2 regions of the Streptomyces sp. NPDC053048 genome follow, and region 2 is predicted to be linked to the other one. Evidence: riboswitches for the same ligand, from Rfam matches in the RefSeq annotation. Region 2 holds a riboswitch; the other holds the start of a gene.
The links. A riboswitch is a leader RNA that binds a small molecule or an ion and turns the genes downstream of it on or off. The one in region 2 is predicted to bind glycine.

Region 1: linked by a shared signal. The riboswitch ahead of gcvP (aminomethyl-transferring glycine dehydrogenase) and the one ahead of gcvT (glycine cleavage system aminomethyltransferase GcvT) in region 2 are both predicted to bind glycine.

The regions. Positions count from the first base shown of each region.
Region 1 covers NZ_JBITZS010000004.1:636,006-640,413, forward strand. Annotated here, with positions in the region: gene gcvP (aminomethyl-transferring glycine dehydrogenase) at 1-2,398, opposite strand, end outside; glycine riboswitch at 2,589-2,698, opposite strand; partial or broken gene ACIG36_RS13865 (PRC-barrel domain-containing protein) at 2,826-3,170, shown strand; gene ACIG36_RS13870 (DNA polymerase IV) at 3,119-4,408, opposite strand, start outside.
Region 2 covers NZ_JBITZS010000011.1:66,683-71,090, reverse strand. Annotated here, with positions in the region: gene glyA (serine hydroxymethyltransferase) at 1-1,049, opposite strand, end outside; gene gcvH (glycine cleavage system protein GcvH) at 1,091-1,471, opposite strand; gene gcvT (glycine cleavage system aminomethyltransferase GcvT) at 1,539-2,654, opposite strand; glycine riboswitch at 2,812-2,918, opposite strand; gene ACIG36_RS27980 (AAA family ATPase) at 3,090-3,731, shown strand; gene ACIG36_RS27975 (enhanced serine sensitivity protein SseB) at 4,142-4,408, shown strand, end outside.

The DNA of each region.
Region 1 (4,408 bases), on a different contig from region 2:
GCGGCTCGAGGCGCTTGGCGATGTAGTTGGCGCCCAGCACGGCGACCTGGGTGGCGCGCTTGAGGCCCTCGCCGCCCATCAGCCGTACGTACGCCCAGGAGATCGGCAGGATGCCGGCGGACCCCCACGGCGCGGCCGAGATGGGCCCGACGCCCGTGGCCGGGCCCGCGGTGGGCTGCAGCGGGTGGTTGGGCAGGTAGGGGGCGAGGTGGGAGCGGACGGCCACCGGGCCGACGCCCGGACCGCCGCCGCCGTGCGGGATGCAGAAGGTCTTGTGCAGGTTCAGGTGCGAGACGTCGCCGCCGAACCGGCCCGGCCGGGCCAGGCCGACCAGCGCGTTGAGGTTGGCGCCGTCCACGTAGACCTGGCCGCCCGCGTCGTGCACGGCGGCGCAGATGTCGGCGACGTGCTCCTCGAAGACGCCGTGCGTGGACGGGTAGGTGATCATCAGCACGGCCAGCTGCTCGCGGTGCTGCTCGATCTTGGCGCGCAGGTCCTCGACGTCGACCTCGCCGTCGTCGGCGGTCCTGACGACGACGACCTTCATGCCGGCCATCACGGCGCTGGCGGCGTTGGTGCCGTGCGCCGAGGAGGGGATGAGGCAGACGGTGCGCTGCTCGTCGCCGTTGGCCCGGTGGTAGGCCCGGACCGCCAGCAGGCCGGCGAGCTCGCCCTGCGAGCCGGCGTTGGGCTGGATGGAGACCTTGTCGTAGCCGGTGACCTCGGCCAGGCGCTCCTCGAGCTCGGTGATGAGGGTGAGGTAGCCGCCGGCCTGCTCCACGGGCGCGAAGGGGTGCAGCGCCCCGAACTCGGGCCAGGTGACCGGCTCCATCTCGGTGGTGGCGTTGAGCTTCATGGTGCAGGAGCCGAGCGGGATCATGCCCCTGTCCAGCGCGTAGTCCCGGTCGGCGAGGCGGCGCAGGTAGCGCAGCATCGCCGTCTCGGAGCGGTGCTGGTGGAAGACCGGGTGCGTGAGGTACTCGTCGGTGCGCAGCAGGCCCGCGGGCAGCGCCTCGTCCGTCGTCGCGTCGAGCGCCTCGACGTCGGCGGTGACGCCGAAGGCGGCCCAGACGGCTGCCAGCCGGTCCCGGGTGGTGGTCTCGTCGCAGGCGATGCCGACGTGGTCGGCGTCGGTGAGCCGGAGGTTGACGCCGCGCTCGCGGGCGCCGGCGACGACCTCGGCGGCGCGGCCGGGAACGCGGGCGGTGAGGGTGTCGAAGTAGGCGCCGTGCACGACCTCGACGCCGCCGGCCCGCAGGCCCTCGGCGAGGAGGGTGGCGTAGCGGTGGGTGCGGCGGGCGATGGCGGCCAGGCCGTCGGGGCCGTGGTAGACGGCGTACATGCCGGCCATGACGGCCAGGAGCACCTGGGCGGTGCAGATGTTGCTCGTGGCCTTCTCGCGGCGGATGTGCTGCTCGCGGGTCTGCAGGGCCAGCCGGTAGGCCTTGTTGCCGTCGGCGTCGACGGAGACGCCGACGAGGCGGCCGGGGAGGCTGCGGGCGAACTTCTCGCGCACGGCCATGTATCCGGCGTGCGGGCCGCCGAAGCCCATGGGCACGCCGAAGCGCTGGCTGGTGCCGACCGCGATGTCCGCGCCGAGCTCGCCGGGCGAGGTCAGCAGGGTGAGCGCCAGCAGGTCGGCGGCGACGGTGACGACCGCGCCGAGCTCGTGGGCGCGCTCGATGACGGGACGCGGGTCGCGCACGGCACCGGAGGCGCCCGGGTACTGCAGCAGGACGCCGAAGACGCCTCGCTCGGCGATCTCCTCGGGGATGCCCGCGGACAGGTCGGCGACGACGACCTCGACGCCGGTGGGCTCGGCACGGGTCTCGATCACCGCGACGGTCTGCGGCAGGGTGTCGGCGTCGATGAGGAAGACGCCGTCCTTGACCTTGCCGACGCGCCGGGAGAGCGCCATGGCCTCGGCGGCGGCGGTGCCCTCGTCGAGCAGCGAGGCCCCGGAGGTGGGCAGCCCGGTGAGGTCGGCGACGACCGTCTGGAAGTTGAGCAGCGCCTCGAGGCGGCCCTGGGAGATCTCCGGCTGGTAGGGCGTGTAGGCCGTGTACCAGGCGGGGTTCTCCATGACGTTGCGCAGGATCACCGGCGGGGTGAAGGTGCCGTGGTAGCCGAGGCCGATCATCGGCGCGAGGACCTCGTTGCGGTCCGCGAGGGCGCGCAGCTCGGCGAGGACCTCGGCCTCGGTGCGGGCCTCGGGCAGACCGAGCGCCTCGGTGCTCTTGATCACGTCCGGCACGGCGGCGGCGGTGAGTTCGTCGAGCGAGCCGAAGCCGACCTGGGCGAGCATCTTGGCCTGGGCCTCGCTGTCGGGGCCTATGTGGCGGGCCTCGAAGGGAGTGCCGCGCTCCAGGTCGGAGAGGGCGATGCGGTGGGCTGTCATCTGCGGAGGCCTCCTGGTCATTGCGACCTGCGAGGGGTACCACGGCGCGGGTACCCGGACGGCCTCCCCCTCTGTCATCTCAACCTGAGAGCTTCACCGGGCCGCGGCGCACGATCCCGGCTTTCACCGTCGGTGAGGAGGGGCTTCGGTGAGCTACCTGACCTGGGCCCGCCCTGCTTTCCAGAGTGACCTCGTCCGTGCGGTACCGGGTGCCTGAGAGATTCCGGGGAGGATTTGCTCCTTCGGCGCCTCCGACGGTGCCCTTCCGGGCCTCGAGGAGGACTCTCCCGCACGGGGTCTGCGGCCAATCGTCAGCCTACCAGCGCACCTTTCCGGGCGGATCTCCCGAGTGGCCGGTTCCTGTTTTGTGCACTTTCGTGGTTCACGGGGCCGCACGCGAGGGACGCGAGGAATCGAGGCGGGAACAGTGCAGAGCGACATCGACCCCCGGAGCCTGATCGGGCGCAAGGCCTTCGACCGGGACGGCGCGCGGATCGGCACGGTGGACGAGGTGTACCTCGACGACGCGACCGGGGAGCCGGAATGGGCGGCGGTGCGCACCGGGCTGTTCGGCCGGGACGCGTTCGTGCCACTGGTGCCGAGCCGGGTCGAGGACGACGCGCTGCGCGTGCCCTACGAGCGCAAGCTGATCAAGGAGGCGCCGGAACTCGGCGTGGGCCGGCACCTCTCCCCCGAGCAGGAGCTGCGGCTGTACCAGCACTACGGGCTCGAGCTGCCGGGCCCGGAGGAGCCGGGCCGATCCCCGGAACGGGGCGTGCCGCCGGGGCCGGACGCGCCCTCGGGGCCGGACGTTCCTCCGGAGCCGGGCCCGCCCGCTGGGCCCGGCGCACCGCCGCCCTCCGGCGGCCCTCCTGACCCCGGCAGGCTGTCCGGGCCGGGCTCGCCCTCGGGGCACGACTGATCCGAGCCCCCGGAACGGCCGGCCCCGCCGCCCTCCCGCACCAGCGGCAGCGGCTCGGCCGGCTCCAGCGCGGGGTCGTCGACGGCGAACGTCCGCACCCGGCCGGGCTCCGACCAGGGCTCCTCGAAGCGGACGGTGACCCGGCCGACGCCGCTGCCCTGCACCCACCCCGGCCCGTACTCGGCGTGCCGGACGTCCAGTCCGGGCAGCCACTGCCGCGATCGCTGCGGGCCCTCCCCGCCCTCCTCGCGCGCTGCCTGCGTCTCCTCCGCCTCACCCTCGGCGGCCTCCGCCGCCGCCTCGCTCGCCGCCTGGGCGAACAGGTCCTCCTGGGTGTAGTCGGCGAGCCCGGACACGCCGACGCCCAGCAGCCGCACTCCGGCCGTGGTGTCCACGCCGTCGAGCAGCCGGGCCGCCGCCTCCCGGACCACCGCCGGGTCGTCGGTGGGGCCGCGCAGGGTCTCGGAGCGGGTCAGCGTGGAGAAGTCGTAGCGCCGCACCTTGATGACGACCGTGCGCCCGGAGCGCCCGGCGGCGCGCAGCCGCCGCACACACCGGTCGGCCAGGCGGGCGAGCTCCAGCTGGACCCGGGTGCGGTCGGTCAGGTCCTCGGCGAAGGTGTCCTCCACGGACACCGACTTGGCGTCCCGCTCGGCGACGACGGGCCGGTCGTCGCGGCCGGTGGCCAGCGCGTACAGGCCCGCGCCGTGGGCCTTGCCCAGCAGCCGCACCAGCTCGTCCTCGCCCGCCTCGGCGGTCTCGGACACGGTGGTGATCCCGGCGCGCCGCAACGTTTCGGCCGTGGCGGGGCCGACGCCGGGAATGGTGCGCACCGACATGGGGCCGAGTATCTCCAGCTCCGTGCCGGGCTCGATGAGCAGGAGCCCGTCGGGCTTGGCCTCCTCCGAGGCGATCTTCGCGAACATCTTGGACCCGGCGAGCCCCACCGAGCCGGTGAGCCCGGTGGCCGCCAGGATGTCGCGCCGCAACCGCTCCCCCACCGCCCGCGCGGCCGCCGACGAGGGCTCCACGCCGCCCGCCTCCAGGTCGACGAACGCCTCGTCCAGGCTCAGCGGCTCCACCAGCGG
Region 2 (4,408 bases):
TTGCGGTTGACCGTGATGCCCACCTCGTGGAGGCGGTCCTCGGCCTGCTGGCCGTCCAGCTCGGAGTTGCGCAGGTCCACCAGGACCAGGTGCACGTCCGTGCCGCCGGACAGGACGGAGACGCCCACCTCGGCGACGTCCGGCTGCACCAGGCGCTCTGCCAGGATCTTCGCGCCCTCCAGCGTACGCTGCTGGCGCTCCTTGAACTCCTCGCTGGCCGCGACCTTGAACGAGACGGCCTTCGCGGCGATCACGTGCTCCAGCGGACCACCCTGCTGACCGGGGAAGACAGCGGAGTTGATCTTCTTGGCCAGCTCGGCCGTGGAGAGGATCACACCACCGCGCGGACCGCCGAGGGTCTTGTGGGTGGTGGTGGTCACGACGTGCGCGTGCGGCACCGGGGAGGGGTGCAGCCCGGCGGCGACGAGGCCCGCGAAGTGGGCCATGTCGACCATCAGGTACGCGCCGACCTCGTCGGCGATCCGGCGGAAGGCCGCGAAGTCCAGCTGGCGCGGGTAGGCCGACCAGCCGGCGACGATCAGCTTCGGGCGGTGCTCCTTGGCGAGGCGCTCGACCTCGTCCATGTCGACCAGGTTGGTCTGCTCGTCGACGTGGTAGGCGACCACGTTGTAGAGCTTGCCGGAGAAGTTGATCTTCATGCCGTGGGTCAGGTGCCCGCCGTGGGCGAGGTTCAGACCCAGGATGGTGTCGCCGGGGTTGAGCAGGGCGAACATCGCGGCGGCGTTGGCCTGGGCGCCGGAGTGCGGCTGCACATTGGCGTGCTCGGCACCGAAGAGCGCCTTGATGCGGTCGATCGCGATCTGCTCGACGACGTCGACGTGCTCGCAGCCGCCGTAGTAGCGGCGGCCCGGGTAGCCCTCGGCGTACTTGTTGGTGAGGACCGAGCCCTGGGCCTCCATGACCGCGACCGGAGCGAAGTTCTCCGAGGCGATCATCTCGAGGGTGGACTGCTGGCGGTGGAGTTCGGCGTCGACTGCGGCGGCGACGTCGGGGTCGAGCTCATGGAGGGAGCTGTTCAGAAGCGACATGAGTTCTTCCTGGACTTCCTGGCGGGAGGAGAGGGGCGGGTTCAGCCTGCGGTGAAGCCGTCGTACTCGGCGGCGGAGAGGAGCTCCGCCGGCTCGTCCGTGATCTTCACCTTGAACAGCCAGCCGCCCTCGAAGGGGGCGGAATTCACCAGCGAGGGGTCGTCCGTGACGTCCTGGTTGGCCGCGACGACCTCGCCGGTCACCGGGGAGTACAGGTCGCTGACCGACTTGGTCGACTCCAGCTCGCCACAGGTCTCGCCCGCGGTGACCGTGTCACCGACCGCCGGGAGCTGTGCGTAGACGACGTCACCGAGCGCGTTGGCCGCGAACTCGGTGATGCCGACCGTCGCCACGCCGTTCTCGTCGGCGGCCGACAGCCACTCGTGCTCCTTGCTGTAGCGAAGGTGCTGGGGGTTGCTCATGGCTAGATTCTCCTGTACGCGCGTGAGTGGTCGTGCAAGGGGTCTTGACAGATGAGATGAGGGGGGCTCAGCGGGTCCGCTTGTAGAACGGGAGGGCGACGACCTCGTACGGCTCGTGGCTGCCGCGAATGTCCACGCATACCCCTTCCGTCCCCGGAGCGGCGTGCGCCGCGTCGACGTAGGCGATGGCGATCGGCTTGCCGAGGGTGGGGGAGGGGGCGCCCGAGGTGACCTCGCCGACGACCGTGCCGCCGGCCGTGACCGGGTACCCGGCGCGCGGCACGCGCCGACCGGTGGCGACGAGCCCGACCAGCTTGCGCGGCGGCGCGCTCTCGGCACGCTCGGCGGCGGCCTCCAGCGCCGCGCGGCCCACGAAGTCACCCTCCTTGTCGAACTTCACGACGCGGCCCAGACCGGCGTCGAACGGAGTGGTGCCGGTGGTGAGCTCGTGCCCGTACAGCGGCATGCCCGCCTCCAGGCGCAGCGTGTCGCGGCAGGACAGCCCGCAGGGCACCAGACCGGCGTCCGCGCCGGCCTCCGTCAGGGCCTGCCACAGCTTCTCCGCGTCGCCGGGCGCGACGAACAGCTCGAAGCCGTCCTCGCCGGTGTAGCCGGTACGGGCGATCAGCGCGGGGACGCCGGCGACGGTGCCCGGCAGACCGGCGTAGTACTTCAGCCCGTCCAGATCGGCGTCCGTCACGGACTTCAGGATGCCGGGGGAGGCGGGGCCCTGGACGGCGATCAGCGCGTAGTTCTCGCGGTCGTCGCGCACGACGGTCTCGAAGCCGGCCGCGCGCTCGGTGAGCGCGTCCAGCACCACCTGGGCGTTGGAGGCGTTGGCGACGACCATGTACTCGTCCTCGCCGAGCCGGTAGACGATCAGGTCGTCCAGGATGCCGCCCCCGGCCTCGCAGATCATGGTGTAGCGGGCGCGGCCGACGGCGAGCGCCGAGAGGTTGCCGACGAGGGCGTGGTCCAGGGCCTGACCGGCCTGGGGGCCGGTGAGGGTGATCTCGCCCATGTGGGACAGGTCGAAGAGGCCGGCGCGGGTGCGGACGGCGAGGTGCTCGTCGCGCTCGCTGCCGTAGCGCAGGGGCATGTCCCAGCCCGCGAAGTCGGTCATGGTGGCCCCGAGGGCGCGGTGCAGCGCGTCGAGGGCGGTACGGCGGGGGGCGGTCGTCATGGTCAGGCTCCCGGGCAGTTCAGTCGCGGAGGAATGCCTAAAAGGCGGCCTCCCCATCTGTCATCGGAACCTGAGAGGTTCACCGAGACCCCCGCCAGGGCGGTCTCGGCTTGCACCTTGGGTGGGACCCACGGCGGGGCCCGCTTTTCAGATCTGCCTCACCCGCGCGGTACGGGGCCTGAGAGATTCAAGGGAGGAACTTGCTCCTTCGGCGCCCGGCGCACACGGTGCGTGTGCGGACCGGGACTCTCCCGCGCGGATTCGAGCGGCCGGTATGCAGTTGGTCTTGCGGTGCTGCGGGGTGCTGCTGGCGCGCACATCATTGCACGTACGGGCGTACGAGGGACTGCCCACGGGGGCATGAATTGGATTACCTTTCCTTTACGTTCCGTGGGTAGGGGCCAGTGAACGGACGGGGGAGGGAAGGCGATCACAGTGCGTACGCGTACGGACGTGCCGGGGGTGCCGTCGGCACCGGAGGAGCGGGCCGGGGGCGTGCGGGACCTGCGCGGCGGTCGCGGGACCCCCGAGCTGCGCTACCCGCGCGGGGACCTCCTGGTGGTCTCCGGGCTGCCGGGCAGCGGCAAGTCCACGCTGATGCGGCGCGTGGTGGCCACCACGGACGGCCGGGGCGCGCCCGTACACCGCGTGGACTCCCAGGACGCCCGCGAGCGCCTGGAGCGCCGCCTGCCCCGCCGCGTCCCGTACGCGGTGTACCGCCCCTTCGCGCGCCTCGCCCACTATGCCGCCCTGGGCCGGGCGCTGCGCTCGGACGCGAGTGTCGTGGTGCACGACTGCGGGCAGCGCAGCGTGGTGCGGCGCTGGCTGGCGCGGGAGGCGAGGCGGCGGGGTGGGGCGGTGCATGTGGTGCTTCTTGCTGTGGACCCGGCCGTGGCCCTTGCCGGGCAGGCCGCGCGCGGACGCGGGGTCACCGCGTACGCCTTCACCGGGCATCTGCGGGCGATGACGCGGTTGGAACGGGATGCGGTGGCCGGCCGTCTGCCGGTGGGGGTGGCGTCGGTGACGATCCTGGACCGCCGGGCTGCGGATGCCTTGCGGGTGATCGGTTTCGGGTAGCGGGGGTACGGGTTCGGCTGCGGGCCGGTGGTCGGTTTGTGCCCACCCTCCCCCAGCTACCGCTGGGAGGTGCCCCCAGCCCTGCGGAACGATTGCCCACAAACCGGCGGGTGGGCGGGGTGACCGCCGGCCCACCGGCGGCCGGCACCCGGCGGCGGAGGTGACTGCCCCTAACCCGGCGGGACCCGCAGTCGGCGAACCGGCGGGAGGGGCCGGGGCGGGCTGGGGTGGGTCCTGGCAGGGGCGTAAGGGTTATTTGCGGCGACCTGCCGGGTGAGCTCAACGCGTGACCCGGGGCCGTAAATAATCCAGCCCCAGAAGGGCCCGCCCCAGACCGACCCGGCCCCGCCCCACAACGCACCCGCACCCGCACCCCACGAGCCCAGGCGCAGCCGTTAGGGTGCGGGGACATGACCGCCCCCGAACCCCCCGCCTGGCCCGCCAACGAACTCGAGCACGTGCTGGCCGCCTCCCTCGGAGCCCCCGGCGCCGGCCCCCGCATCGTCGACGTGCTCGGCCGCAGCAGCGTGTGGATCCCGCTCCCCAACGGCGGCGGCCCGGACAGCCCCGCCCTCGACCTGCCCACGCTCGAGCTCGACGGCGCCGCCTACGTCCCGGTCTTCAGCTCGCACGAGGAGTTCCTGCGCGTCATGGGCGAGCAGGTGCCGTTCGCGGTG